DNA from 4 places in the Azospira restricta genome. Region 2 is predicted to be linked to each of the others. Evidence: predicted binding sites of a transcription regulator. Region 2 holds the regulator's gene; each other region holds the start of a gene.
The links. Region 2 encodes sigma-54, which starts transcription at its own class of promoters, with help from an activator protein. Its sites were predicted from a motif close to TGGCACGCTTNCTGCTNA; they were not measured.
Positions count from the first base shown of each region.

Region 1: IWH25_RS12890 (circularly permuted type 2 ATP-grasp protein) is a predicted target of sigma-54. The motif match lies at 6,020-6,037, and genes of this name have one in related genera.
Region 3: nifH (nitrogenase iron protein) is a predicted target of sigma-54. The motif match lies at 4,625-4,642, and genes of this name have one in related genera.
Region 4: IWH25_RS01050 (ammonium transporter) is a predicted target of sigma-54. The motif match lies at 5,934-5,951, and genes of this name have one in related genera.

Region 1 is NZ_CP064781.1:2,674,057-2,681,305, reverse strand. It holds gene IWH25_RS12935 (ferredoxin--NADP reductase) at 1-205, shown strand, start outside; gene IWH25_RS12930 (hypothetical protein) at 172-396, opposite strand; gene IWH25_RS12925 (sigma 54-interacting transcriptional regulator) at 608-2,011, opposite strand; gene IWH25_RS12920 (hypothetical protein) at 2,008-2,490, opposite strand; gene IWH25_RS12915 (sensor histidine kinase) at 2,480-3,880, opposite strand; gene IWH25_RS12910 (bactofilin family protein) at 4,155-4,757, shown strand; gene IWH25_RS12905 (glycine cleavage system transcriptional repressor) at 4,925-5,449, shown strand; gene IWH25_RS12900 (biotin/lipoyl-containing protein) at 5,449-5,724, shown strand; gene IWH25_RS12895 (hypothetical protein) at 5,729-5,908, shown strand; gene IWH25_RS12890 (circularly permuted type 2 ATP-grasp protein) at 6,076-7,249, shown strand, end outside.
Region 2 is NZ_CP064781.1:587,698-594,946, reverse strand. It holds gene IWH25_RS02835 (serine/threonine-protein kinase) at 1-917, opposite strand, end outside; gene IWH25_RS02830 (hypothetical protein) at 949-1,740, opposite strand; gene IWH25_RS02825 (hypothetical protein) at 1,760-2,431, opposite strand; gene IWH25_RS02820 (PsiF family protein) at 2,530-2,847, opposite strand; gene hprK (HPr(Ser) kinase/phosphatase) at 2,900-3,835, opposite strand; gene ptsN (PTS IIA-like nitrogen regulatory protein PtsN) at 3,846-4,292, opposite strand; gene hpf (ribosome hibernation-promoting factor, HPF/YfiA family) at 4,388-4,714, opposite strand; gene IWH25_RS02800 (RNA polymerase factor sigma-54) at 4,728-6,164, opposite strand; gene lptB (LPS export ABC transporter ATP-binding protein) at 6,207-6,944, opposite strand; gene recX (recombination regulator RecX) at 6,947-7,249, opposite strand, start outside.
Region 3 is NZ_CP064781.1:1,323,691-1,330,939, forward strand. It holds gene IWH25_RS06450 (4Fe-4S binding protein) at 1-40, opposite strand, end outside; gene nifT (putative nitrogen fixation protein NifT) at 63-290, opposite strand; gene nifK (nitrogenase molybdenum-iron protein subunit beta) at 390-1,958, opposite strand; gene nifD (nitrogenase molybdenum-iron protein alpha chain) at 2,019-3,491, opposite strand; gene nifH (nitrogenase iron protein) at 3,681-4,562, opposite strand; gene IWH25_RS06475 (NAD(+)--dinitrogen-reductase ADP-D-ribosyltransferase) at 4,678-5,559, shown strand; gene IWH25_RS06480 (SIR2 family protein) at 5,677-6,525, shown strand; gene IWH25_RS06485 (bacteriohemerythrin) at 6,525-6,917, shown strand; gene IWH25_RS19020 (DHA2 family efflux MFS transporter permease subunit) at 6,961-7,249, opposite strand, start outside.
Region 4 is NZ_CP064781.1:224,976-232,224, reverse strand. It holds gene coaE (dephospho-CoA kinase) at 1-579, shown strand, start outside; gene zapD (cell division protein ZapD) at 640-1,395, shown strand; gene IWH25_RS01075 (DNA gyrase inhibitor YacG) at 1,395-1,592, shown strand; gene IWH25_RS01070 (DMT family transporter) at 1,714-2,610, opposite strand; gene IWH25_RS01065 (Nudix family hydrolase) at 2,696-3,655, opposite strand; gene IWH25_RS01060 (ATP-binding protein) at 3,652-4,539, opposite strand; gene mltA (murein transglycosylase A) at 4,592-5,806, shown strand; gene IWH25_RS01050 (ammonium transporter) at 5,982-7,184, shown strand.

The sequences.
Region 1 (7,249 bases), 1.9 Mb from region 2:
CACCGACCTGATCGACTCCGGCAAGCTTTGCGCCGACATCGGCCTGCCGCCGCTCGACCCGGCAGACGACCGCGCGATGATCTGCGGCAGCCCGGCGATGAACAAGGACATGTGCGAGCTGCTCGACGCGCGCGGCTTCAAGGTCTCGCCGTACATCGGCGCGCAGGGCGACTACGTGATCGAGCGCGCCTTCGTCGAGAAGTGATCCGCGACCGCGCCTGAATCGACCAGGCGGCCGACGCGCGTCGGGCTGCAGCCCGGCACCGTCTGCGTCAGGCGCGGCGTGAAATCCGTCGTCGACGCCGCGACCGCCCACGGCACCGGCGCCGCCTCGATGGCGAGGATGCCCGGCGCGACGAGGGCAAGCAGTTTTCCGCGCTGGCTGAGGATGTCCATCCGTTTCTCCTGATCTCGTTGTTGTCCGGAACACCGCGCCAGAGGCGCGACGGAGAAGCTTTAGCCACATCCGTGCCAAGCGGACGATCACCAGGAAAATCAGCGAGTTAGGGGAAAAAATCGGCGCCGGCGGAGCAGCCGCCGGCGGCAGCTGTCGCCACCTGCCGACAGGCACCCGCGCGATCGCGGCAAGTGCCTGTTTCGAGAAGATTCAGCCGCGTCGTCCGCCGGCGACATCGTCGCCGTCGCCGCGGAAATGCGCGGGAACGAGGTCGTGCTTCTGCAGCAGGCGGTAGAGCTCGGTGCGGTTGCGGTCGGCCAGGCGGGCGGCGTCGGAGACGTTGCCGTCGGTCAGCTTCAAGAGCTGCACCAGGTAGTCGCGTTCGAAGCGCAGCTTGGCCTCGGCGTAGCTGAGGACCTCGTTGCCGCGCACGCGCAGCGCGCGCTGCACCAGCGCCAGCGGAATCAGCGGCGAGGTCGCCAGCGCGCAGACCTGCTCGACGACGTTGTAGAGCTGGCGCACGTTGCCCGGCCACGGCGCCGTCGCCAGCGCCTCCAGCGCCTCCGGCGCGAAGCCGTTTACCTTCTTGCCGTACTTCTCGACCAGCGCCTGCAGGAAATGGTTGGCGAGCAGCGGGATGTCCTCGCGCCGCTCGTCGAGCGTCGGCAGCGTCAGGCCGACGACGTTGAGGCGATAGAACAGGTCCTCGCGGAACGCGCCTTCGGCCATCGCCGCCTCCAGGTCGCGGTGCGTCGCCGACAGGATGCGTACGTCGATCGGCACCGCCGCGGTCGCCCCGACCGGGCGCACCGCCCGCTCCTGCAGCACGCGCAAGAGCTTCACCTGCAGCGGCAGCGGCATGTCGCCGATCTCGTCGAGGAACAGCGTGCCGCCGTCGGCCGCCTGGAACAGGCCGAGGTGGTTGGCGGTGGCGCCGGTGAAGGCGCCCTTGACGTGGCCGAACAGCTCGGATTCGAGCAGCGACTCCGGGATCGCGCCGCAATTGACCGCGACGAAGGGCTTCGCCGCGCGCGCGCTGGCGCGGTGGATGGCGCGCGCCAGCAGCTCCTTGCCGCTGCCGCTCTCGCCGCGGATCAGCACGCCGGCGTCGGAGGCGGCGACCAGCTTCGCCTCCTCGAGCACCTCGGCCATCCGCTTGCTGCGGCTGACGATGCCGGCGCGCCACGCGTCGCCGTCGCCGCCGTCCTCCTCCGCCGGCGCCGGCGACAGCGCCAGCGCCTGCCGGATCTTTTCCAGCAGCGCCTGGCTGTCGAAGGGCTTGGTCAGGTAGCCGAAGACGCCGCGCGCGGTCGCCGCCACCGCGTCGGGGATCGTTCCGTGCGCGGTGAGCAGGATCACCGGCAGTGCCGGATGCTGCTGGCGCAGCTCGTCGAACAGCGCGAGGCCGTCGCGCCCGGGCAGGCGCACGTCGCTCAGCACCAGGTCCGGCCGTTCGACGGCGACGCGGGCCAGCGCCGCCTCCGCCGTATCGACCGCGGTCACCCGGTAGCCGCTGGCGCGCAGGCGCATCGACAGCAGGCGCAGCAGGTCGGGGTCGTCGTCGACGACCAGCACGTGCGCCGACGGCGGCTGCAACATCACCGCGAGATTCATGGGGTACCTCCAGGCATGGGTTTCGGCTGCGGCCGCGCCGGCAGGCTGCGCTCGATCGCGGTCAGCGCATCGATCTTCTCCTGCAGCAGGTCGCCGCGCCGCTGCGCTTCGCGCCACTGCTGCTCGAGGCGCAGGCGCTCGCCATACTGGTCGTGCAACAGTCGTGCCAGCGGCGCCAGGTCGGCGGCGTACGGGTGCGCGCTCTTCAGCACGCTCTCGAGCAGCGCCGAGGCGCGCTGCAACTCCGGCGGCCGTGCGTTGGCGAGCTGGATCGCCTGCTGCATCAGCAGGTAGGGATCGCCGCCCGCCGGCCGCTCGCGCAGCGCCTCCGGCGACGGCCGCGGATTGCCCGCGTAGTAGGCGAGCATCGCCCGCAGCGGCGCCTCCTCCGGCGCGGCGACGCGCGCCGGCGGCGTGCCGCAGGCAGCCAGCGCGAGGCACAGCAGCGCCGGCAGGCAGCGACGAAGATCAGTGTTCATGAGGCAGCTCCATCCTGAAATGCGCACCACGGGCTTCCGGCACGAGATAAATGCGACCGCCCTGCGCGGCGACCAGTTCGCGCACGATCGACAGACCGACGCCGCTGCCCGCCGCCGCTGTCGCCGGTCGGCGACTGCCCTGCACGAAGGGTTCGAAGATGCGCTCGGCGTCCTCCGGGGCGACGCCCGGGCCGGCGTCGACGCAGTCGATCATCAGCACGCCGTCGGCGATCCGCGCCGACAGCCGGATCTCGCCGCCGTCCGGGCTGAAGGCGATGGCGTTGGAAAGCAGGTTGCCGAGCGCGACGCGCAGCTTGTCCGGGTCGAGCAGTGCCGGCTGGCGGCCGCCATCGATCGTCACCCGCAACCCGCGCGCCTGCAGTTGCAGCCGCTGCGCCTCGACGCATTCGTCGAGCAGGCCGCGCAGCGCGACGCGGCGGCGCTGCAGGCGGCCGGCGTCGAACACCGTCGCGTGGTAGTTGAGCAGGTCCTCGATCTGCCGCTGCAGCGCCCGCGCATTGTGCTCGAGGATGCCGGCGACCTCGCGCTGGTCGGCGGTCAGCGGCCCGACCACCTGGTCCTGCAGCAGCGCGACGCCTTCGCGCAGCGCGGCGAGCGGGGTCTTCAGCTCGTGCGAGACGTGGCGCAGCACGCGCACGCGGTCGGCCTCCAGCTCGGCGAGGCGCAGGCGCAGCCAGTCGAGGCGACGGCCGAGGCGCTCCAGGTCGACCGGGCCGTGGATCGCGATCGGGGTGTCGAAGCGGCCGCCGCCGAGCTGCTCGATCGCCGCTTCCAGCCGGCTCACCGGACGCAGCAGCCACCAGCCGATCGCCGCGCCGAGCAGCAGCGCGGCGGCGATGGCACCCAGCACCTGCGCCAGCAGGCTGGTCCGGCTGGCTTCCAGCGACTGCAGCAGCGTCGCATTGTGGCGGTCGATCCACTGCCGGCCGGCGTCGGCAAGCGCGGCGTTGGCCGGGCCGAGGCGGGCCAGCGCCGCCAGCGCGGCCTCGCCGCCGTCGGCACGCAGCGCCGCGGCCGCCTCGCCGGCGCCCTGCTCCCAGGCGGCGGCAGCCTGCGAGATTTCCGGGACGCCGACGCCATGCAGGCGCAGCAGCGTCGGCAGCGTCTCGTCGTGGATCGCAACGAAGCGCTCGCGCAGCGCGGCGTCCCGGAGCACGAGGTACTGCCGCGCGCTGCGCTCGAGGTCGACGCTGCGCTCGGCGAGCAGCTGGATGTCGGCCGTCACCTGCACCGCCAGCGCCGCGCCGGCGCGGCTCTCGTCGGCGAAATCCTCGAGCGCCAGCAGGCCGCGCAGCGCCGCCACGGCGAGCAGCAGCGCGACGAGCAGGAAACCGAGCAGCAGGGTCAGGCGGAAGGACAGACGCGGCATGGGAAAGGGACGCGGAAGTTGTGCCCAAGCTTACGCAGGCGGGAAACGGCGGGACAAGCTGTCGTGAAACGACGACAGATCAAATTATAGACAAATCAATCACCTGCCGACGGAGGAAACGCCCGCCGTCGGGCTGCGGCGTCGCGGCGACGCCTCGCTGGCACCGCCGCCGGCCGCCGGGAATCGCCGCCAGCCGCTGTCCCGCGGGACTTTCGCCGCGGCTGGCACGGCCCTTGATAGGGACGCCGCGAACCCCACTCACGGAGACCACGCCATGTTCCATAAGCCGAGCAATCCCTTTGCCAAGGACAGCCCGATGGCCGCCGCCCGCGACGCACTGTCGCCGCAGGCGCGCAGCGGCATCCCGAGCACGCCGCAGACCGCCAACCCCGCGCCGCAGAACGCTGCCGCCGCTGCAGCCGCTGCCGGCGCCAAGCCGGCGGCGGAAGCGGCGAAGCCTGCCCCGCCCCCCGCCGCCGAGTCCGCCGCCGGCAGCGGCAGCCGCCTGATCGTCGGTCCCGACGTCAAGCTGAAGAGCGCCGAGATCCTCGACTGCGACACCCTGGTCGTCGAAGGCCGGGTCGAGGCGACGATGGACAGCCGCGTCATCCGCATCGCCGAAAACGGCCTCTACACGGGCAAGGTCAGCATCGACATCGCCGAGATCCACGGCCACTTCGAAGGCGAACTGACCGCCCGCAGCCAGCTGATGATCCATGCCACCGGCAAGGTCAGCGGCAAGATCCGCTACGGCAAGATGCTGATCGAGGAAGGCGGCCAGATTTCCGGCGAGATCAAGTCGCTCGCCGAGGACGATGCGCCTTCCTTTCGCCCCCGCAGCGAAATCCTCGCCCCCGTGAAGGCCGCCGCCGGCTGACGCCCGGCGCGACCTCCCTTGCGCCGCCGCGGCCGCGACACTCTCCTCCGCCGGCTCGCCGCGGCGCCTTTTTCCCCACTGCCGAGCGGGTCATTTTCCTTGTCCCACGGGGCTCGCCGGGGAGGCGGGCGGGTTACAATGGAGGCCTCTTCGCACAGGAGCGCGCCATGTCCGCCCACCTCATCCTCACCGTGATCGGCGACGACCGTCCGGGCCTCGTCGAATCCCTCGCCACCACCATCGCCGCGCATCAGGGCAACTGGCTCGAATCGTCGATGTCGCAGCTCTCCGGCAAGTTCGCCGGGATCGTCCGCGTCAGCCTGCCGGAGGCGCAGACGGCCGCGCTCAAGGCCGCACTCGCGGCGCTGCCCGGGCTGCGCGTCACCGCCGAGGAGGCGCAGGCGGCCGCAGCGCCGTCGGGCAGCCGCCGCCTGAAGCTGTCGCTGGTCGGCCACGACCGCGTCGGCATCGTCCGCGAAGTCTCGCAGGTGCTGGCGCGCCACGCCGTCAACGTCGAGGAGCTGGCCACGCACACCGCCAGCGCGCCGATGTCGGCCGAGATCCTCTTCCACGCCGCCGCCGAGCTGACCGCGGCGCCGGGCCTCGACGCCCGCGCGCTGATCGCCGACCTCGAACGCATCTCCAACGACCTGATGGTCGACATCAACCTCGACGAGACCATCCGCAGCTGATGACCGCCGCCGCCACCGAAATCCGCATGCCGCGCTACCCGGAATGCTGGGAGAGCTGCGGCTCGTGCGCCAGCGGCGACGTGTTCGTCCTCGAAGTCTTCGTGCAGCCGGGCGACCGCATCGAGCGCGAGGACAACATCATCAGCATCGAAACCGGCAAGGTCGCCCTCGACATCCCCTGCCCCTGGGCCGGCACCGTCCGCGACGTGTTCATCGAGGTCGGCGACAAGCCCGAGGAAGGCGCGCTGCTGATCACCATGGAGCGCGAGGAATGACGGCATGAGCGAGATCTGGATCGCCGTCGTCGTCTGCATCGTCGTCGTCCTCAGCGGCGCGCTGCCGCTGCTGCGCGACCGCCACAACCAGCGCACGCCGCTGCCGCCGCGCCCGGAAACGCTGCGCGACTGGCACAAGGAAGAAACCTTGCACGATTGGCGTCAGGATCAGTCCAAGCACTGAGCGCACCAGATCGGTCCGCCGGCGCACGATAACGCCGCTGCGGCGCACCACCTCGGCGCGCGAGGCGCGTCCGCAACGCAAAAACACGATACGGCTCAACAACTTGCCGTTTGGCATGCTTCTCGCGTTGCGTATTGCACCAGAACAATACGCACGAGAGCCCTGCCATGGCAGCCCCGACCTTCTATAACGAGATGCTCGATGCGGACGGCGGCACCCGCCCGCATTACGCAGCCTATCGCCGCTGGCTCGACGAGACGCCGCCCGAGCGCATCGCCGCCAAGCGCGCCGAGGCCGATGCGCTGTTCCACCGCGTCGGCATCACCTTCGCCGTCTATGGCCAGGAAGACGGTGCCGAGCGCCTGATCCCCTTCGACGTCATCCCGCGCATCATCCCGGCGCACGAGTGGCGGCAGCTCTCCGCCGGCCTGCGGCAGCGGGTGCGCGCGCTGAACGCCTTCATCGGCGACATCTACCACGGGCAGGAGATCCTCAAGGCCGGCGTCGTGCCCGAGACGCAGGTGCTGTGCAACGTCCAGTACCGGCCGGAGATGCAGGGCATCGACGTGCCCGGCGGCATCTACGCGCACATCGCCGGCATCGACGTGGTGCGCGCCGGCGCCGGCGAGTTCTACGTGCTCGAGGACAACCTGCGCGTGCCGTCCGGCGTCTCCTACATGCTGGAAGACCGGCGCATGATGATGCGCCTCTTCCCCGAGCTGTTCGCCCGCTACAAGGTGGCGCCGGTCGAGCACTACCCCGACCTGCTGCTCGACACGCTGCGCAGCGTCGCGCCGCAGGGCGTCGCCGACCCGACGGTGGTGGTGATGACGCCGGGCGCCTTCAACAGCGCCTACTTCGAGCACGCCTTTCTCGCCCAGCAGATGGGCGTCGAGCTGGTCGAGGGCAAGGACCTCTTCGTCGAGGACGAGCAGGTCTTCATGCGCACGACGCAGGGCCCGCAGCGGGTCGACGTGATCTACCGCCGCATCGACGACGACTTCCTCGACCCCCTCGCCTTCCGCCCGCAGTCGATGCTCGGCGTGCCCGGCCTGCTCTCGGCCTACCGCGCCGGCCGCGTCACGCTGTCGAACGCGATCGGCAGCGGCGTCGCCGACGACAAGTCGATCTACCCCTTCGTGCCCGAGATGATCCGCTTCTACCTCGGCGAAGCGCCGATCCTGAACAACGTGCCGACCTGGCAGTGCCGCAAGAAGGACGAGCTCGCGCATGTGCTGGCGCACCTGCCGGAGCTCGTGGTCAAGGAAGTGCACGGCGCCGGCGGCTACGGGATGCTGGTCGGGCCGGCAGCGAGCGCGGCCGAGATCGAGGCCTTCCGTG
Region 2 (7,249 bases):
GCGGCAGCCGCCGGTTGCGGCCGGGCGGCGAGCGTAGCCTCGGCCGAGACGGCCAGGGTCGCTTCGCCGTCGCTGCCGACCAGGGTCGCGTCGCTGTCGGCGGCGGCCCGGGCACCGACCGTGCGCAGCGCGGCGATGAAGGCCTCGGCGTCCTGGAAGCGTTCGTCCGGGCGCTTCGCCAGCGCCTTCTTCACCACCGCGTCGAAGGCCGGCGGCACCTGCACGTTCAGCTCGGACGGGGCGACCGGGTCCTCCTTCAGCACCTTGTGCATGATCGTCGTCAGCTGGCCGGTGAACGGTTTTTCGCCGGTCAGGAACTGGTACAGGATGACGCCGGCGGAGAACAGGTCGGAGCGGCCGTCGACGGTCTGCCCCATGAACTGCTCCGGCGACATGTAGGCCGGCGTGCCGAGCACCGAACCGGCCTGCGTCAGGTTCGACGATTCGAGGCGGGCGATGCCGAAATCGCCGACCTTGACGCGGCCGTCGGCGAGCAGGAAGACGTTGGCCGGCTTGATGTCGCGGTGCACGATGCCGTTTGCGTGGGCGTGGCCGATCGCGTCGAGCAGCTGGCACATCAGGCGCACGACGTCCGGCAGCGGCAGGCGCTCGTTCTTGTCGAAGATGTCCTTCAGCTCGCGGCCTTCGACGAACTCCATCGCGATGAAGGCGGTGCCCGCGTCGTAGACGGCAACGACGCCGGGGTGGTTGAGGCGGCCGGCGGCCTGCGCCTCGCGCTTGAAGCGCGACAGCAGTTCGCCGGCCTCGCTGCTTTCGAGCTGGTCGCGGCGGACCGTCTTCAGCGCGACGCGGCGGCCGATGCCGGCGTCCCAGCCCTCGTAGACGACGCCCATCGCGCCGCGCCCCAGTTCCCTGCGGATCTCGTACTTGCCCAGCTGCTGCGGTAGGCCTGCCATGGCGTCGTTCCTTCCCGTCGATGGCGACGGATCACTTGTGCTTGCTGTCGATTTCCCAGACCGTCTTCTGCACCAGGCGCTGCACCAGCGAATCGAGCGTCAGCCCGCCGGCGGCGCCGGAGGAGAGGCCGAGCACCGAGTTCGACTTGGCGCCGAGCTCCATCTTCTCCTCGGCGTAGCCGGTCGCCACCTGCTCGGTGGTGTTGGCGTCGATGATCTTGTAGCGCATGCCGATGATCCAGACGCCGGTCGATTCGCCGGTCTGCACCGAGCTGGCGACGACGTTGCCGGCGGCGCCGCCGCTGCCGCGGCCGAAGATGCCGATCAGCGCACCGACGGCGCGGCCGTCGAAGCCGGACTCGGCCTGCGCGACCTGCTCGGCCTTGAGCACGTCGAACTTGACGACCCACTTGGTCGTCTTGAACTTGCCCTTCTGCAGGATCTTGCGCGCCGCCTGCGGGTCGCCCATCGTGTAGGCGAGCTGGAATTCGTTGAGCAGCGGGCCGAGGTCCGCGCGTTCGAGGATCTTGAAGTTGGCCTTGCCCAGTTCGAGCTCGGCATAGTCGGCGATGTTGTTCGGGCCGAACTTCTGCGTGAAGGTGGCGTTGTTGCTCTTCACCTCGCCGGGAATGACCACCAGCGCCGGGCCGGGCTTGCCGGCGTTGGCGTACTCGACCGGCTTGTACATCGCCTTGTCCGCCATCTGGTTGGCGGTTTCCGAGGTGCCGCTGCCGGCCGTCGGCGACGGGCTCTCGAAGGTCGGTTGGGCGACGGCGGTGCCGGCGAGCAGGCCGGCGGCAAGCAGGGGAACGAAGCGTTTCATCGGAGTCTCCTCGTGTGGCTTAGCGGCCCTTGCCCTTCGCGGCCGGGGCGGCATGCCGGCAATAATCGTTGACCAGGCGGGCGACGACGCCGTCGGCCTGCTCGTTCACCAGCGTCAGCGCCATACCCAGCGTGTCGCTGCCGGAATACGAGTCGGCGCTGGCGGAGGCGTCGGAAATCGTCCGCCCGTCGGCGGCAGTCAGCGTGAAGCCCATGCTCACGTAGACCTCGGGGATGCGCAGCACCGGATTGACCGCCGACCGGCTGGAGATGAGGCCGCGCAGAATGAAGTCGGCGCCCATCTTCTTCGAGGCGTTGATCGCCGCGTCCGGATCGTTGCGGAAATAGGCGTCGATTTCCGCCTGCGCGATCTGGGCGGTGATTTCTTCCTGAGTATAGGTATTGAAGCCGAATTTCTTCAGCCGCTTGTTGATCGCCTGGAAGTGCGGTCCGTAGGTGCCCTGGTGGGCGTCGGTGCCGCGCGCGCTGCGCTGGCCGACGACGACCATCACCTTGCGGTTCTTCAGCGAATCGCGGCAGGCGGCGGAGACGGCGGGGGCGCCGCCCTGCTTCGCGCCGTCGGCCGCTTTCTGCCTTTCCTCGTCCTCGGAGAAGCTGAAGGCGGCCAGCGCCGGCGGCGTCAGTGCCGCCAGCAGCAGGGAAAGGACGAGCCGGGAAGCCGATGCGCGCATGGAAATGGTCCGCAGGTGACGGAGGGCCGGGTGATTCTGTCAAAAAAAATGCCGGCTCACAATCAAGCCGGCATTTTTCCGCCCGGGGATTCCGGCGATTACTTGGTGGCGGCCGGCGCGTCGGCTTCGCACTTCTTCATGAAGCTGGTCTTGGCGGCGCCGGCCAGCTTCTTGTCGGCGGCCTGGGCGGCGCAACCCGAGTCGGCGGCGTGGCCGCCGGACAGGCATTGCTTCATGAAGGCCTTGCGCTCGTCGCCGGTCTTGCCGGCGGCCTGCGCGTTGCAGTCCTTCATCTTGGCCTGCTGTGCCTTCTGCGCGGCGGACGGTTCCTTCTTCGGCGCGTCGGCCTTCTTCTCTTCGGCGAAAGCGGTGCCGGCGGCGAGGGCGAGCGAAACCAGGGCGATTGCGAGTTTCATCGGTATTTCCTCCTGAGTGGGGGTGGTACGGCCGGAGGATTATAGGCGCAATTCAAATGTCATCGTCAAGCAGCGCGCGCTGCTGGCGGTTGACGAATTCCTGCATGCTGTCGATGCCGCGCAGCTGGAGGATGGTGTTGCGCACCGCGGCCTCCAGCAGCACCGCCAGGTTGCGGCCGGCGGCGACCGGCACGATCACCTTGCGGATCGGCACGCCGAGGATTTCCTGCGTCTGCGCGTCGAGCGGCAGGCGCGGCGCGTCGACGCCGGCGAGCGGTTTCTGCAGGTGCACGATCAGCTTCAGCTTCATCTTCCGCCGCGACGCGGTCTCGCCGAAGATGGTGCGGATGTTCAGGAGGCCGAGGCCGCGCACTTCCAGGTAGTCGCGCAGCATGCCCGGGCAGCGGCCCTCGATCGTCGTCGGCGCCAGCCGGGCGAGCTCGACGACGTCGTCGGCGACCAGGCCGTGGCCGCGCGAGATCAGCTCGAGCGCGAGTTCCGACTTGCCGACGCCGGAGTCGCCGGTGATCAGCACGCCCATGCCGAGGACGTCCATGAACACGCCGTGGATCGAGGTGGTGTCGGCCAGCCGGCGGGCGAGGTAGATGCGCAGCAGGTCGATCACCGCCGAGCACGGCTTGGGGCTGGTGAACAGCGGCGTGCCGCTGTCCTCGCAGGCCTCCTGCACGATCGGCAGGACTTCCAGGCCGTCGGCGCAGATGATGCCCGGCGGGTTGTCGGCGATCAGCTCGGAGATCTGCGTCGTGAGGCGCTTCGGGCTGACGCGGTTGGCCCAGTCGTATTCGGCCTGGCCGATCACCTGCAGGCGCTCGGAATGGATCAGGTTGAGGTGGCCGACGATGTCGGCGCCGTAGTTGCCGGATTCCTTCAGCTCGAGCTGGCGGTCGGTGCCGATCGCGGCGATCCAGTTCAGCTGCAGCGTCTCGCGGTGGTCCTCGTAGAGCTGGGCGATGCTGAACTGGCGCATGGCGGGAATCTCAGCTGACGAACAACCGGCGGGCGGCTTCGGCGTCGGGGGCGGCCAGCAGCGCGTCGCGGAACTCGCGGTCGGAGAAGCGCTGGGCGAGCTCGGAAAGAATCTGCAGGTGCAGTTCGTTGGCCTGCTCCGGAACGAGCAGCACGAACAGCAGCGACACCGGCTTGCCGTCCGGCGAATCGAAGGGCACCGGCGTGGTCAGGCGCAGGAAGGCGCCGCGGGCGTCCTTCAGCCCCTTGATGCGGCCGTGCGGGATGGCGACGCCCTGGCCGAGTCCGGTCGAGCCGAGCTTTTCGCGCGCGAACAGGCTGTCGAAGACGGTCGCCCGGGCGATGCCGTGGTGGTTCTCGAAAATCAGGCCGGCCTGCTCGAAGACCCGTTTCTTGCTGCCGGCATCGAGGTCGAGAAGGATGTTCTCGACGGGCAGGAGGTTGGCGATGAGGCTCATGCTGCGGGAGAGCTTTCAGGCGGCGGGAAGGAAGGTTGCGGGAGGGCCGTCGCGGGGAGCGGATTTCCGGCGACGGCCGCGAAGCGTCGATTATCTCATTCGGCCAGCGTGCGGGCGGCTGCCTTGTCGCTGCGATGATGATCCTGGACCTTCTGCTTGTACTTCTGGACCTGGCGGTCGAGCTTGTCGACCAGGATGTCGATCGCTGCGTACAGGTCGCCGTCGTCGGCCTCGACGAAGATGTCCTTGCCACGGACGTGCACCGTGACTTCGGCCTTCTGCTTCAGCTTCTCCACGGTGAGGATCACGTTCACGTCGATCACGTGGTCGAAGTGGCGCGTGACGCGCTCGAGTTTGCCCGTCACATAGTCGCGGATCGCCGGCGTCACTTCGAGGTGGTGTCCACTGATCTGCAGGTTCATGGTGAGACTCCTTTCACAGGCTCTTGCGTAGATTGACCGGCGGGATGTTCAGCGCTTCACGATATTTTGCAATCGTTCGTCGCGCCACGACAATCCCCTGCTGGCCAAGGATTTCCGCTATCTGGCTGTCAGATAGCGGTTTTTTCGCATCTTCGGCACCCACCAGCTGCTTGATCAGCGCACGGATCGCGGTGGCCGAGCAGGCGCCGCCGGTATCGGTGGCGACATGGCTGCCGAAGAAGTATTTCAGTTCGAAGATGCCGCGCGGGGTGGCCATGTATTTCTGCGTCGTTACCCGCGATACGGTCGATTCGTGCAGGCCGAGGATGTCGGCAATCTCGCGCAGCACCAGCGGCCGCATCGCTACCTCGCCATGTTCGAAGAACTGGCGCTGGCGGTCAACGATCGTCTGCGACACGCGCTGGATGGTGTCGAAGCGCTGCTGCACGTTCTTGATCAGCCAGCGCGCTTCCTGCAGCTGGCCGGAGAGTCCCGAGCCGCGCTGGCCGGCGAGCACCTCGGCGTAGAGGCGGTTGATGCGCAGGCGCGGGTAGGCGTCGGGGTTGATGCTCGCCCGCCACTGGTTGCGCACCTTCTTCACGATCACGTCGGGGATGATGTAGCGTGCGTCGAGCGGCGCGAACTGGGCGCCGGGGCGCGGGTTGAGGCCCTTGATCAGTGCGTGCGCGGCGCGCAGCAGGTCGTCGTCGCAGCCGGCCAGCTTCTTGATGCGGGCGAAGTCGCGGGCGGCGAGCAATTCCAGATGCTGGCGGACGATGACCAGCGCCAGGTCGCGCACGGGATCGGCGGGGAGCGCCGTCAGCTGCAGCGACAGGCATTCCTGCGCGTTGCGCGCGCCGACGCCGGTCGGGTCGAAGTGCTGCAGGTGCTTCAGCGCGATCTGCAGTTCCTCGGGCTCGATCTCCAGTTCGGGCGGCATGATCTCGGCCAGTTCGTCGAGCGTCTGCGACAGGTAGCCGTCCTCGTCGAGGGCCTCGATCAGCACGCGCACCAGCATGCGGTCGCGGTCGGGCAGCGGCGTCAGGCCGAGCTGCCAGATCAGGTGGTCGGAGAGCGAGGTGGTCGCCGCCTGGATGTCCTGGTAATCGCCGTCCTCGTCGCTGCCGCCGCTGCCGGACGAGCCGGTTCCCGGACTGCCGTCGCCGGGCCAGCCTTCGTCGTCGGTGTTCGGGCGAACCTCGTCGCTGCTGCCGGCCTCGCCTTCGCCGCCGGCCTCAGCGGCCGGCTCGCGTTCGCTGGTGCTGCTCGACGACGGTGCCGGGACGAAATTGTCCTCATCCTCTCGCTCGAGCAGCGGGTTCTCGAGCAGGAACTTTTCCAGCTCCTGATTGAGCTCAAGCGTCGACAGCTGCAGCAGCCGGATCGACTGCTGCAGTTGCGGGGTCAACGCAAGGTGCTGCGAGAGCTTGAGCTGGAGAGCGGGTCTCATGCGCGGCGCGGGACGGCCGGAGTTGCTGTTTCTGTTTTCGGATCAGAGGCGGAAGTTCTCGCCCAGATAGACTTTTCGGACGTCTTCATTATAGATGATTTCGTCCGGGTGGCCCGAAGCAAGTACCGAGCCTTCGTTGATGATGTAGGCCCGGTCGCAGATGCCCAGCGTCTCGCGCACGTTGTGGTCGGTGATCAGCACGCCGATGTTGCGTTCCTTCAGGAAGCGGATGATCTTCTGGATTTCCAGCACGGCGATCGGGTCGACGCCGGCGAAGGGCTCGTCGAGCAGGATGAAGCGCGGCTGCGTCGCCAGCGCGCGGGCGATCTCGACGCGGCGGCGCTCGCCGCCGGACAGCGAGGCGGCCGAGTTGTTGCGGATGTGCGTGATGTGCAGTTCTTCGAGCAGGTCCTCCAGCCGGCGCAGGATTTCTTCCTTGGGCAGGTCCTGCAGCTCAAGCACGGCCTGGATGTTCTCGGTGACGCTCAGCTTGCGGAACACCGAGGCCTCCTGCGGCAGGTAGGAGACGCCCATCTGCGCGCGGCGGTGGATCGGGAGATGGGTGATCTTGGTGTCGTCGATGTAGACGTCGCCGCCGTCGGAAGCGACCAGGCCGACGATCATGTAGAAGGTGGTGGTCTTGCCGGCGCCGTTCGGGCCGAGCAGGCCGACCACCTCGCCGCTGCCGACCTCGAAGGAGACGTCGTGCACGACGGTGCGCTTCTTGTAGCGCTTGTTCAGGTTGTGGGCGCTGAGCTTGCTCTTCGGCTGGTCCGGCATGGCTATTCTTCTTCCTGTTCGTTGCCTTCGCCGCGCAGCACGCGGCGGATCACGCCGCCGGCGAATCCCCGGTGCATCAGGTAGCGGGTCTGCTTGGCCCGCTCGGCGGCATCAGCCGGGAGTGTACCGAACTTCCGCCGCCAAATCGCCTGCGCGCGCGCCAGCTCGTCGCCGGCGGCGGCCAGCGCCTCGTCGGCGACTTCGCCGGCGACGCCCTGCTGCTTCAGCTCCTGCGCCAGCCGGGCATTGCCGTAGCGGGCGCTGCGGCCGGCGACGCGCATCTCGGCGTAGCGCGCGTCGGACAG
Region 3 (7,249 bases), 740 kb from region 2:
CGCAGGCGGTGCACATGTCGGAATCGATGCTCATTGCCATGATGGCTTCCTCCAGTGAATGGCTAGTCCTCGGCGGCGCCGAGGCGCTTGGCGCGCAGCGACACCGGCAGGCGCGGCGGTTTCGCCATCGGGTCGATGTAGTAGCTGCCGCCGTTGTCGAGCTTGAGTTCGCCGCCCCACTTCTCCGGCGCGTCGAACTCGATCGACGAGACCGAGGCTTCCAGGTCGCGCTTCGGCAGGTAGAACACCAGCCCGCCGTCGGCGGCCTGTCGGATCATGATGTTGGCCATGGTTGCTCCTAGGGGCTTGGGATTAGGGGCTGGTGGCTAGGGGCTAGGGGGCGGGGCTGCTTTTACCAGCCCCAGGTCCCTGACCCCTAGCTCCTCGCGTCAGCGGACCAGGTCGAAGTTGTAGTCCGTGACCCCCATCTCCACCGTCTCGCGGTCGAGCTGCTCGAGCACGGCGTTGGTCAGCGTGGTGACGATCTGGATCATCCCCTCGTAGCCCAGCGTCGTCTGCCGGTGCAGGTGGTGGCGGTCGAACAGCGGGAAGCCGAGGCGGATCAGCGGCACCTCGAACTCCGGCCCCTTGTGGCGGGTGTCGCGCTGGATGTACTTGCCGTACGAGTTGCCGATCAGGAAGTCGGGCTTGTCGGTGAAGCACAGGCTGCGCAGGTGCCACAGGTCGTTGCCGGCGTAGATCTTGCCGTTGACGCCGAACGGGCTGGAATCGAGCAGCTTCTGCACCGCCTTGCTCCAGCGCTTGTTGCCGTTGTGGCAGAGGATGTGCGTCGGCTCGGCGCCGCATTCGAGCAGAACCTTGACCAGGCCATGGACGAAGTCCGGGTCGCCGTAGAGCGCGAACTTCTTGCCGTGCAGCCAGGCGTGGCTGTCGGCGAGCACGTCCATCGCGCGGCCGCGTTCCTTGGCGAGCGACTCGGGGATCGGCTGGCCGGTGATCTCGGCGACCTTCATCAGGAACTCGTCGGTCCAGTCGATGCCCATCGGGATGTTGAGCTTGGGCACCTCGTGGTTCCAGGTGCCCTCGACGAACTTCTTCGTCTTGTCGAGCTGGAACGGCTGCAGCAGGATCGTCGTATGCGCGTTCGGCGCATCCTTGACCTCGTCCTGCGTGGTGCCGCCGGAATACATGCGGAATTCGCCGTCGGCCGGCGTGTCGAAGACCTCGCTCGGATCGGACAGCATCGTGTGGCCGACGCCCATCTCGGACAGCATGCGCTTGATCACGCGGTAGTTGCCGAGGTAGGTCTCGAAGCCGGGGACGATGTTCACCTTGCCGTTGCTGCCCGGCTTCTTGCCTTCCATCGCGTTCAGCGTGAAGGCGCGCAGGATGCCTTCCTGCATGCCGTCCCAGCCGGTCACGTGCGAGCCGACGAAGGACGGCGTGTGCGCGAACGGCACCGGGAACTCCTGCGGGATGTGCCCTTCCTTCTTGGTGTTGTTGATGAAGGCGTTGAGGTCGTCGCCGATCACCTCGGCCATGCAGGTGGTCGACACCGCGATCATCTCCGGCTGGTACAGCGCCTTGGCGTTGGCCAGGCCGTCGAACATGTTCTTCTGCCCGCCGAACACCGCCGCGTCCTCGGTCATCGAGTCGGAGACGCAGGAGCAGGGCTCCTTGAAGTGGCGGTTGAAGTAGCTGCGGAAGTAGGCGACGCAGCCCTGCGAGCCATGCACGTAGGGCAGCGTCTTGTGGTAGCCGGTGGCGCACAGCACGGCGCCGAGCGGCTGGCAGGCCTTGGCCGGGTCGACGGTGAGCGCCTCGCGCTTGAAGTTGAGGTCCTGGTATTCCTGGGTCGTGGTCCACAGGAAGGTGTCGCGCACCTTGTCGGCGCCGTGGCCTTCCTCGAAGCCGGCGCGCTTCGCCGCCAGCGACTCCTGGTAGTCGGCGTCGCCGAACAGCGGGTAGCAGGGCTTGATGTTGTCAGCGGTTTGCATTGCGATCTCCTTGCTCCCGCCGCCCATCCGCGGCGGGAGCGCAAGATTGAAGAGGGGTCGTCAGGCGGCCTTCTGCGCGTCGGCGGCGACGCTCTGCTGCCACGGCGGGACCAGCTTGCCCCACACCGGGTTGCTGAGCGCGATGTCCATGTCGCGCGCGAAGATCGCGAAGCCGTCGTAGCCGTGGTACGGGCCGGAGTAGTCCCACGAGTGCATCTGGCGCAGCGGGATGCCCATCTTCTGGAAGATGTACTTCTCCTTGATGCCGGAACCGACCAGGTCGGGCTTCAGGCGCTTGACGAACTCCTCCAGCTCGAAGCCGGTGACGTCGTCGTAGAGCAGCGTCGCGTCGCCCATCTCCTTCATCGTCCGGTCGTAGTCGTCGTTGTGCGCGAACTCGTAGCCGGTGCCGATCACCTCCATGCCGAGGTCCTCGTAGGCGCCGATCACGTGGCGCGGGCGCAGGCCGCCGACGTAGAGCATCACCTTCTTGCCCGCGAGGCGCGGCTTGTACTTGGCGGTGATCTCGTCGACCATCGGCTGGTAACGGGCGATCACGCGCTCGGCGCCTTCCTTGATCTTGTCGTCGAAGAAGCTGGCGATGTTGCGCAGCGACTCGATGATCTTGGTCGGGCCGAAGAAGTTGTATTCCATGTAGGGGATGCCGTACTTCTCCTCCATGTGCCGGCTGATGTAGTTCATCGAGCGGTAGCAGTGCAGCAGGTTGAGCTTCACCTTCGGCGTGTTCATCATCTCGGCCAGCGTGCCGTCGCCGGACCACTGCGCGACGACGCGCAGCCCCATCTCCTCGAGCAGGATGCGCGAGGCCCAGGCGTCGCCGCCGATGTTGTAGTCGCCGATGATTGCCACGTCGTACGGGGTCGAGGCGAATTCCTGGCCGTCGCGCTTATCGAGCACCCAGTCGCGGACCGCGTCGTTGGCGATGTGGTGGCCAAGCGACTGCGAGACGCCGCGGAAACCCTCGCAGCGCACCGGGATCACCGGCTTGTCGATCGCCGCCGCGGCCTTCTTCGAGACCGCCTCGATGTCGTCGCCGATCAGGCCGATCGGGCATTCCGACTGCACCGAGAGGCCCCTGGCGAGCGGGAACAGCGTCTCGACTTCCTCGATCAGCTTGGCCAGCTTCTTGTCGCCGCCGAAGACGATGTCCTTCTCTTGGAAGTCCGAGGTGAAGTTCATCGTGCCGAAGCTGTCCACGCCGGTGGTGCCGACGTAGTAGTTGCGGCGGCCGGCGCGCGAGTACTGGCCGCAGCCGACCGGGCCGTGCGAGATGTGCACCATGTCCTTGATCGGGCCCCAGACCACGCCCTTGGAACCGGCGTAGGCGCAGCCGCGGATGGTCATCACGCCGGGCAGCGACTTGCGGTTCGAGGTGATGCACTTCTTCGACTGCTCGACCGAGGGGTCGTTGACCGTCAGGTGCTTGGCACGGTCCTTCTTGGCTTTTTCCGGATAGACCTCGAGCACCTCGGCAATGAGGGCTTCGGTTTCCGCGCGAGACAGAGTCGTCATGTTTTCCTCCTGACGCCGCCACTCATCCGTGGCCGGCGTGCTGGTTGAAGATTTCTTCCACACCCTCCCCTTTATGTCCCGCAGGGACGGTATCCCTTGGGACCAGGGGAGGGCCGGGGTGGGGATGGGGCGCGGTCGCTGCACCCCATCCCCCTCCCAGCCTCCCCCTTGAAGGGGGAGGAGATTCCGTCAGGCCGCCAGTTCGGCGGCGGTCTTGCCGACGATCGACTCGTCTTCCTGCTCCATGATCCCGAACTCCATCAGCAGGTCTTCCAGCTCCTCCATCTCGACCGGGGTCGGGATGACCAGCTTGGTGTTGGCGATGATCTTCTGCGCCAGCGCACGGTACTCGTCAGCCTGCTTCGCCTTCGGGTCGTACTCGATCACCGTCATGCGGCGAATCTCGGCGTGCTGGACGACGTTGTCGCGCGGCACGAAGTGGATCATCTGCGTGCCCAGGCGCTCGGCCAGCGCGATGATCAGCTCGTCCTCACGGTCGGTGTTGCGGCTGTTGCAGATCAGGCCGCCGAGGCGCACGCCGCCGGAGTTGGCGTACTTGACGATGCCCTTGGCGATGTTGTTCGCCGCGTACATGGCCATCATCTCGCCGGAGCAGACGATGTAGATCTCCTGCGCCTTGTTCTCGCGGATCGGCATCGCGAAGCCGCCGCAGACGACGTCGCCGAGCACGTCGTAGAAGACGAAGTCGAGCGCGTCGTCGTAGGCGCCTTCCTCTTCCAGGAAGTTGATCGCGGTGATGACGCCGCGGCCGGCGCAGCCGACGCCGGGTTCCGGGCCGCCCGACTCGACGCACTTGACGCCGCCGAAGCCGACCGAGAGCACGTCCTCGAGTTCGAGATCCTCGACCGAGCCGGATTCGGCGGCGAGGTGCATGACGGTGGTCTGGGCCTTGCTGTGCAGGATGAGGCGGGTCGAGTCGGCCTTCGGGTCGCAGCCGACGATCATCACCTTCTTGCCGGCCTCGGCCAGCGCCGCCACCAGGTTCTGGGTGGTGGTCGACTTGCCGATGCCGCCCTTGCCGTAGATCGCGCATTGACGCAGTTTTGCCATGGTGTAACCTCCTTGGGTCTGTCAGTCGATTTGATAGGGACACTGAGAGTCGCGTCTCCCCTTGTGCACTTTGCGTGCCAGACCGACTGACAGACTTCAAGTGATTGATCCGACGATGGAAAACGACAATCCCGCGGCGCCCGGCGGGGCGCCGGCGTCCGACAATGCCGCGGGCCTTTGTCGGGGTGACGACAAAACCACGCTGCCGCGCGGCGCGCGCCTGCCGATCAACCGCTGCAACCTGCCGGCGGTGATTCTCGGCAGCCTCACCTACCAGCGCCACCCGACGCCGCTCGTCCTCGACGGCGTCGCCGAACTGCACCGCGACCTCTTCCGCCGCCTCGACGCGGCGCCGGCGGCGGCCCGGCCGCAGGTCTTCCGCGACTACCTGACCGTGCATTTCCGGCTGGAGGCGCCCGAGGACGCCGGCCTCGGCCGCCGCCGCGGCCGCGCCAAGGCCAACTACGCGCGCGCGATCCGCGGCTGGAGCTTCGACGCCGACAGCCGCGAGGGGGCGGTGCTGAAGGGCTGGGTCGAGTCGCGCTTCGGCCTCTTGCCGCGCCACCACGGCGAGTCGCTGGCCGACCCCGCCGGCGACGCCTACCGCCGCTACCTGGAGATGCGCGCCGAGGGGCTCTACGGCACCAACGCGCTGGAAGCGCAGCTCGACCTGGTCTACACCTATTGCCAGTACGAGCTGGCGCGCCGGCAGCCGGCGGCGCAGCACCTGCGCCTCTACCGCGGCGTCAACCGCATCGGCGAGCACGAGGTGCTGGCGCAGCTCGCCGGCCGGCGGCAGGTGATCCTGCTCAACAACCTCAACTCCTTCACCGCCAGCCGCGAGCGCGCCGGCGAGTTCGGCGACTACGTGCTCGCCGCCGACCTCCCGGTGCCCAAGGTCTTCTTCCACTGCGGGCTGCTGCCCGGCGTGCTGCAGGGCGAGGACGAGTACCTGGTGATCGGCGGCGTCGTCGAGGTTGCGCTGTCGACCGTGTAGCAAACCCGACAGCGGCGCCGGGCGCCGCCCGGAAAGCCGCGCCGTTGCGCGGGTCGGCAATGGGCCTGCTTCTTGCTGAAGACAGGACAGCCCTTTCCCCGTCTTCCGGATGACGCCATGAACCCTGCGCTGCTCGCCACGCTGACCGCCGGCCTCGCCGACGGCAGCATCGTTCCCTACCTCGGCCCCGGCGTCCTCGCCGACGTGCGCAGCGTCGCCGGCGGCGCGCCGATGCCTGCCGACAGCGATTCGCTGATCCTGGCGCTGAACGACGGCCGCCCGATGGCGCCGAAGCTGATGTACGAATTCCCGCGCGCGGCGATGAACGTCGAGCTGAAGCGCGGCCGCGCCGCCGTCACCCGCTTCCTCGACCGCACCTACGGCGCCACCGCGTGGACCCGCGCTGCGGTGCACGACTGGCTGGCGGCGCTGCGTCCGCGCTACGTCGTCGACATCAACCGCGACACGCAGCTGCAGGACTCCTACGCCGGCGTGCCGCACCAGCTCGTCGTCGGCGTCGCCCGCATGGGCGGCAGCGCGTTCCGCTACCGGCTGTACGGCTGGGACGGCGCCGCCTACGCCGAGCGCGCCGCGCTCGACCCGGCGCTGCCGATCCTGTTCAAGCCGATGGGTACGCCGCGGCCGGCAGCGAACTACATCGCCTCCGACGCCGACTACGTCGACTACATCACCGAGCTGATGGGCGGCTTCGCGATCCCGCCCGAGCTGAAGGCGCTGCGCCGCGGCAAGCGCTACCTGCTGCTCGGCATGCGCCTGAACCGCGACACCGAGCGCATGGTGCTCGCCGACATCATCCACGGCGCCGCCTCGCCGGCCGGCTGGATCGTGCTCGCCGCGCCGAGCGACAAGGAGCGCCGCTTCTGCCGCAAGCTCGGGCTGGAGATCGTCGAGGGCGAACTCGCGGCGCTGACCGGCGTCCGCCGCGCCGCGCCGGAGGCCGCCTGATGCACTGGGATGACCACCGGCACGCGCTCGGCGTCGAGGCGATGGATGCGACCCACCGCGAATTCGTCGCCCTCGTCGTGGCGGCGATGCAGGCGCCCGCCGCCGACTTCGCCGCCGCCTTCGCCGCGCTGCACGCGCACGCCATCCGCCACTTCGAAGACGAGTCGCGGCTGATGGCCGAGTGCCGCTTCGCCGCGCGCGCCGAGCACGAGGATGAGCACCAGCGCATCCTCGGCCAGCTCGACTTCCTCGCGCAGCGCGTCGCCTTGGGCCGCCCGGGGATGGCGCGTGCCTACGTCGAGGGCCTGCCTGCGTGGTTCGCCGGCCACCTGGCGACGATGGACTCGGCGCTGGCGGCGACGCTGAGGACGCGCGGCGCGCTCACCGCCTAGCGGATTCTCCTGATGCGCAATTCGGTTTGAGATGACGATACGTTCACGCGCTGTTGACGACGACTTTCGACAAGGTGTTGACGGGCAGGCACAAAACAGCGGTGATCAATGCCAATGCCATGTGGCACAGGTAGACCGAATTGAAATCCGCACGCTGCAAACTGGCGCTGCCAAGCAGCAGCACGGTCAGGGCAACCCCCATCACCGAGCCGATTTGCCGTATCGCCTGGTTGATGGCACCGCCTACGGCGTAACGGTCCGCGGGCAAGTGGCTGACGGCTGCGCCCGACAGCGAGGGCAGCACCATGCCCACGCCAGTGCCGCTGAGCAGC
Region 4 (7,249 bases), 360 kb from region 2:
AAGAGCACCGTCGCCGGGTTGTTCGTCGCGCAGGGCGCGGCGCTGGTCGACACCGACGCCATCGCGCACGCGCTGACCGCCCCCGGCGGCGCGGCGATGCCGGCGATCGCCGCCGCCTTCGGCGATGGGGTGCTGCGCGCCGACGGCGCGCTCGACCGCGCGGCGATGCGCGCGCGCGCGTTCGCCGAGCCGGCGGCGAAGGCGCGCCTCGAAGGCATCCTGCATCCGCTGATCCGCGCCGAGGCCGACCGCCAGGTGCACGCCGCGAGCGCACCCTACGTCATCCTGGCGGTGCCGCTGCTGGTCGAGTCCGGCAGCTATGGCGAGCGCTGCGACCGCATCCTGGTCGTCGATTGCGCCGAGGCGACGCAGCTGGCGCGGGTCGTCGCGCGCAACGGCCTGTCCGCGGCCGAGGTGCGCGCGATCATGGCGACGCAGGCGACGCGCGCGGCGCGGCTGGCTGCCGCCGACGACGTGATCGACAACGACGGCCCGCCCTCGGCGTTGCCGGCGCAGGTCGAGCGCCTGCATCGCCAATACCTCGGGGCGGCTTTGACCAAAGTTAAGGCAAACTGTTGAGATTTTGTTGCAAATGGTTCAGAATCCAAGCATTTTCCAGCGTCTGGACCGGCCGGCGGCGTGATTACCTACGAATATCCCTTCAATGAGCGCATCCGCACGCTGCTGCGCCTGGAGGATTTGTTCGACAAAACCTCGCATTTCCTGCAGCACGACGGTGCGCAGGAACACCACGTCGCCCTCGTCACGCTGTTCGAAATCCTCGAGGTCGCCGGCCGCGCCGACCTCAAGATGGACCTGATCCAGGAACTCGAGCGCCAGCGCCAGACGCTGCTCGCCTTCCGCAACAATCCCGAGATTTCCGAGGAAGCCCTGTCCGGCGCGCTGTACGAGATCGAGCAGGCCTCCGCCGCGCTGTTGGCGATGACCGGCAAGATGGGCCAGTACCTGCGCGAGAACGACTGGCTGATGGGCATCAAGAGCCGCGCCGCGATCCCCGGCGGCGTCTGCGAATTCGACCTGCCGTCCTACCACTACTGGCTGCACCAGTCGTCCGACGCCCGGCGCAACGCGATTCTCGGCTGGCTGAAGCCGCTGCTGCCGCTGCGCGACGGCCTGGCGATCGTGCTCCGCCTGCTGCGCGCGAGCGGCCGCCCGGAACACCAGCTGGCGAAGAACGGCACCTTCCAGATGATGCTCGGCGGCAGCACCGCGCAGATGGTGCGCGTGTCGGTCCGCCTGGGCGATCCCTGCATCCCCGAAATCAGCGCCAACAAGTACGCGCTGAACATCCGCTTCACCTCGCCCGACGGCGACCTGCGGCCGCGTCCCTGCGACCGCGAGGTGGCCTTCGACATGACCTTCTGCAACCTCTGATGGCCGCGACACCGCCGAAAGTGCGCTGCCCGCAGTGCGGGGGCGAATCCGTGTGGAGCCCGGAGAACAAGTGGCGCCCGTTCTGCTCCGAGCGCTGCAAGCTGATCGACCTCGGCTGCTGGGCCGACGAGTCGTACCGCGTGCCGGTGCAGGACGAGCAGGGCCTGCCCGAGGACGGCCCGCCGCCGAAGGAGTGAGGCGACGGCCGCTGCCCGCCCGGTCGCGCTTTCCCTGCCGTTCGTCGCCGCTTCTTTCCGCGCGGCTCCCTGCTCGTTTCTGCCGCCCCGTGACCCGCGCCCGGCGCTTGCCGATCGGGCTTCAGCGCGCTCCGGCCGCCCGTGCCGCGAACGCCGCGCGCGGCGAGAAGCCGGTGGCGAGCGCGGTGCCGGCGAGTACCAGCACGGCGCCGGCGAGCGTGTGCCAGCCGACCGCCTCGCCGAGGAACAGATGTCCCCACAACACGCCGAAGGCCGGGATCAGGAAGGTCACGGTCAGCGTCGGCATCGCGCCGATCTCGGCGATCAAGCGGAAATAGAGCAGGTAGGCGACGCCGCTGCAGACGATGCCGAGGGCGACGATCGCGGCGACCACCGGCGCCTCCGGCAGCGCCGTCGGCAGCGGCGCCAGCCACAGCGCCGGCAGCACCCAGACGGTCGCCGCCCACATGCTGCCGTGCGCGTTGGCGAAGGCGTCGACCGCCGTCGTCGAGCGCGCGTAGGTGGTCGCGATGCCGTAGCACAGCGCGGCGCCGAGCGCCGCCGCGATCGCCCGGCCGCCGCCGGCCGGTAGCGCCGCGGCCTCGACCCCGGCGAGCACGGCGACGCCGGCGATGCCGAGCAGCAGCCCGGCCGCCGCCTTCGCCGACAGTCGCGTGCGCGTGACGACGGCGCCGAGCAGCGCGCCCCAGATCGGCGCCGTCGCGTTGAGGATCGACAGCAGCGACGCGGACACGGTCAGCGCCGCGTGCGCGAAGAGCAGGAAGGGCAGCGCCGAGTTGAACAGCCCGAGCACCAGGTAGTGCCGCCAGTTGCGCGCGAGCTGCAGCGGCTTCGTCAGCGCGGCGGCGACGGCGACGAGGAACAGCGCGGCGAGCGCGACACGCAGGAAGATCAGCGCCGCCGGCCCGACCGCCGGCGCGCCGACGCGCATGAACAGGAACGAGGCGCCCCAGATCGCGGCGAGCGCGAGCAGGCGGCAGAGGTTGGCGTGGGTCATCGCGAGCGTGGCGTGGGGTGGTCGGCGGCAGCATCGGCGCCGCCGGCCGCCGGCGCCACCCGTTTCTTGCGTCGCGCCGGCCGGCTCACGCCCAGCCGCGCAGCAGCGCGATGCCGTGCGCGCCGTGCGCCCAGGCCGCGTCCATCATCGCCGGCCGCATGCCGCCCAGCGCCAGCACCGGCAGCGGGCTGCGCTCGACCAGCTGTGCGAAGGCGTCCCAGCCGAGGCCGGCCGCCTGCGGATGCGTCGGCGTCGGCAGCACCGGGCCGAGCAGCGCGTAGTCGAGCTCCAGCGCCGCGGCCTTGTCCAGCTCCTCCGCCGTGTGGCACGAGGCGCCGACCCAGGCGAAGTCCGGGCGCTGCGCGCAGCCGTTGAGCGCGTCCGCCGACAGGTGCACGCCGTCGGCGCCGACGCGTTGCGCCAGCGCCGCGTCGTCGTTGACCACGACGATCGCGCCGGCCGGCTTCGCGCGCGCGACGACGCCCTGCGCCAGCCGCTCGCGTTCGGCCGCCGGCAGCGTCTTGTCGCGCACCTGCACGAAGCGCAGGCCGCCGGCGAGCGCGCCTTCCAGCCGCGCCAGTTCGGCGTCGACGCCGTTCTCCTCGGCGTTGGTCAGCGCGCACAGCGTCGGCAGCGCCAGCCCCTTCAGGATCGGCCCGTTGGCCGGCAGGATCGGCTCGACCGTCGGCGGCGCGTCGGCGCGCAGCCAGGCGACCGCGTCGTGCTCGTGCGGGTGGATCTCGCCGTCCCAGGCGGTGACGCGGAAGAAGCGGATGCGCACGGTGGCGTGCGGGTAGACGAACTCGCGGGTCAGCCACGGCGTCGCCGCCGTGATCGCGATCCCGAGCTCCTCGTGCAGCTCGCGCACGAGCGCGTCGCGGAAGGTCTCGCCCGGCTCGACCTTGCCGCCGGGGAATTCCCACCAGCCGGCGTAGACCTTGCCCTCGGGGCGACGCGCGAGCAGGAACTCGTCGCGCACGCCGGGCGGCGCGCCGTCGCTTGCGCGCAGCAGCACCGCGGCGGAAACCAGCGTCACCTTGCTCACTTCGTGCGCTTCGCCGGCTTCGCGGCCTGCATGCCGGCCCAGTCCTTGGCGAACTGCCAGGCGACGCGGCCGCTGCGCGAACCGCGCTGCAGCGCCCAGTTCAGCGCGTCGCGCTCGGCGCCGGCGATCGCCGCATCGGCGACGCCGAAGTGGCGCAGCCAGTGCGCGACGATGTCCAGGTACTCGTCCTGCGAGAACGGGTAGAACGAGATCCACAGGCCGAAGCGCTCGGACAGCGAGACCTTCTCCTCGATCGCCTCGCCGGGGTGGATCTCGTCGTCGACGGTGTGCGTCTCCAGGTTCTCCGAGAAGTATTCCGGCATCAGGTGGCGGCGGTTCGAGGTGGCGTAGATCAGCACGTTGTCCGGCGGCGCCGCGACCGAGCCGTCGAGCACGACCTTGAGCGCCTTGTAGGTGGCGTCGCCGGCCTCGAAGGAGAGGTCGTCGCAGAAGATCATGAAGCGCTCGGGGCGGTCCTGTACCAGGTCGACGATGTCCGGCAGGTCGACCAGGTCGGCCTTGTCGACCTCGATCAGGCGCAGCCCCTTCTTCGCGTATTCGTTCAGCAGCGCCTTGATCAGCGAGGATTTGCCGCAGCCGCGCGTGCCGGTGAGCAGCACGTTGTTGGCCGGCAGGCCGGCGACGAACTGGCGCGTGTTGGCGGCGACGCGCGCCTTCTGGTCGTCGATGTCCTTCAGGTCTTTCAGGCGGATCGGGTGCGGCTTCGCCACCGGCTGCAGCCAGCCGCGGCCGTTGGCGCCCTTGCGCCAGCGGCAGGCGACGGCGGCGCGCCAGTCGGGGGCGGCCGGCGGCACCGGCAGCACGGTGTCGATGCGCTCGAGGAGTCGTTCGGCGCGTTGCAGGAATCTGGCGAGATCGGTCATGGCGGGGCGGTAGAATGCGGGCTTCGAAGAACCCCGCACTGTAGCGAATCGGATGAAGAAATTCCAACCGGCGGCGCTCGCGCTGCTCCTGCTGGCCGCCTGCGCCGCGCCGCGCGCGCCGCAACCGGCTGCCCCGACGGCGGCGGCGCCCTGTCCCGCCTGCGCCCCCTGCCCGAAATGCCCCGGCGCCGAACCGGCGCCGCCGGCCGCCAAGCCGCTGCAGCCGGCGCGCTGGGAAGACATCGCCGGCTGGCAGGAGGACGACCTGCGCGCCGCCTGGCCGGCCTTCCAGCAGAGCTGCCGCGGGCTCGCCGGCAAGCCGCAGTGGCCGCTGTGGCAGCCGGCCTGCGAGGCGGCGAGGGCGGTCGATGCGAACGACGCCGGCGCCGTCCGCCGCTTCTTCGAGAAGGAGTTCCTGCCGTTCGCCGCGACCAACCCGGAAGGCACCAGCGAAGGCCTGGTCACCGGCTACTACGAGCCGCTGCTCGCCGGCGCGCGCAAGCGCAGCAACGTCGCCCGCTACCCGCTGCACGCGGTGCCCAGGGACCTGCTGACGATCGAGCTCGCCGACGTGCTGCCCGAACTGAAGGGCAAGCGCCTGCGCGGCCGCCTGGTCGGCAACAAGGTCGTGCCGTACTGGTCGCGCGCCGAGATCGTCGAGCGTGAACAGTCGGCGCCGGTGCTGCTGTGGGTCGAGGACGCGGTCGAGGCCTTCTTCCTGCAGATCCAGGGCTCCGGCCGCGTGCGCCTGCCGTCGGGCGAGATGATCCGCGTCGGCTATGCCGACCAGAACGGCCATCCCTACCAGTCGATCGGCCGCGTGCTGCTCGAGCGCGGCGACCTGCAGCCGGGCGAGGCGTCGATGCAGGGCATCCAGGCCTGGGCGCGCGCCAACCCGCAGAAGCTCGATGAGCTGCTCAACACCAACCCGAGCTACGTTTTCTTCCGCGAGCTGCCGGCGAAGTTCGGCCCCGACGACGGCCCGCCCGGCGCGCTCGGCGTGCCGCTGGTGGCCGAGCGCACGATCGCCGTCGACCCGCGCCACATCCCGCTCGGCGCGCCGGTTTTCCTGGCGACGACGCGGCCGAATTCCGACGAGCCGCTGCGCCGGCTGGTGATGGCGCAGGACACCGGCGGCGCGATCAAGGGCGTCGTCCGCGCCGACTTCTTCTGGGGCTTCGGTGCCGAGGCCGGCGCGCAGGCCGGCAGGATGAAGCAGAGCGGGCGCATGTGGGTGCTGCTGCCGCCGGGGGCTGCACCGAAGTAAGGCGCGGCGCCCGTTCATGGTGCCGATGCGCACCGCAGTGGTGCTCTTTGCTGCGAATGCGCACGACGATGGTGCGATCGGCGCCCCATGATGGGCGCAAGCCGTTGATTTTTGGTGCTCAAGTCTTTGGCAGGATTATTGCTAAAAGGCTCCGACCGTTTTTTCCGGAGGAGCCATGGACGCGCTCAAGACTGCCAACGACACCCTGTTCATCCTGCTCGGCGCCATCATGGTGCTGGCCATGCACGCCGGCTTCGCCTTCCTCGAGGTCGGCACCGTGCGCAAGAAGAACCAGGTCAACGCACTGGTGAAGATCCTCACCGACTTCGGCGTCTCGACCATCGCCTACTTCTTCATCGGCTACGGCATCGCCTACGGCGTCAACTTCTTCGCCGGCGCCGAGACGCTGGTCGCGAAGAACGGTTTCGAGCTGACCAAGTTCTTCTTCCTGCTCACCTTCGCTGCGGCGATCCCGGCGATCATCTCCGGCGGCATCGCCGAGCGCGCGAAATTCAACCCGCAGCTGGCCGCGACCTTCCTCATCGTCGGCTTCGTCTACCCCTTCTTCGAAGGCATCGCGTGGAACCAGGCCTTCGGCATCCAGGCCTGGCTGAAGGCCAGCTTCGGCGAGGAATTCCACGACTTCGCCGGCTCCGTCGTCGTGCACGCGATGGGCGGCTGGATCGCGCTGCCGGCGGTGCTGCTGCTCGGCGCGCGCCACGGCCGCTACCGCAAGAGCGGCGAAATCTCGGCGCACCCGCCGTCGTCGATCCCCTTCCTCGCGCTCGGCGCCTGGATCCTCACCGTCGGCTGGTTCGGCTTCAACGTGATGAGCGCGCAGACGCTCGACAAGATCTCCGGCCTGGTCGCGCTCAACTCGCTGATGGCGATGGTTGGCGGCACGCTGGTCGCGCTGGTGCTCGGCAGGAACGACCCCGGCTTCGTCCATAACGGCCCGCTCGCCGGCCTGGTCGCCGTCTGCGCCGGCTCCGACCTGATGCACCCGATGGGCGCGCTGGTCGTCGGCGGCGTCGCCGGCGCGCTGTTCGTCGTCATGTTCACGCTGACGCAGAACCGCTGGAAGATCGACGACGTGCTCGGCGTCTGGCCGCTGCACGGCCTGTGCGGCGCCTGGGGCGGCATCGCCGCCGGCATCTTCGGCAGCAAGGCACTGGGCGGCCTCGGCGGCATCGCCTTCATGCCGCAACTGATCATGACGGCGATGGCGATCGGCATCGCGCTGGTCGGCGGCGGCGCGGTGTATGGCATGCTCAAAGTGACGATGGGCCTGCGCCTCGACCAGGAAGAGGAATACGAGGGCGCCGACCTCAGCATCCACAAGATCACGGCGACGCCGGAGCGCGAGCCGAACTGGTGATGCGCCGATAGGAAGCAATAGAGTCTGTCGGATGGGAATAAGATCCGTCGGACGGTAATGCAGCG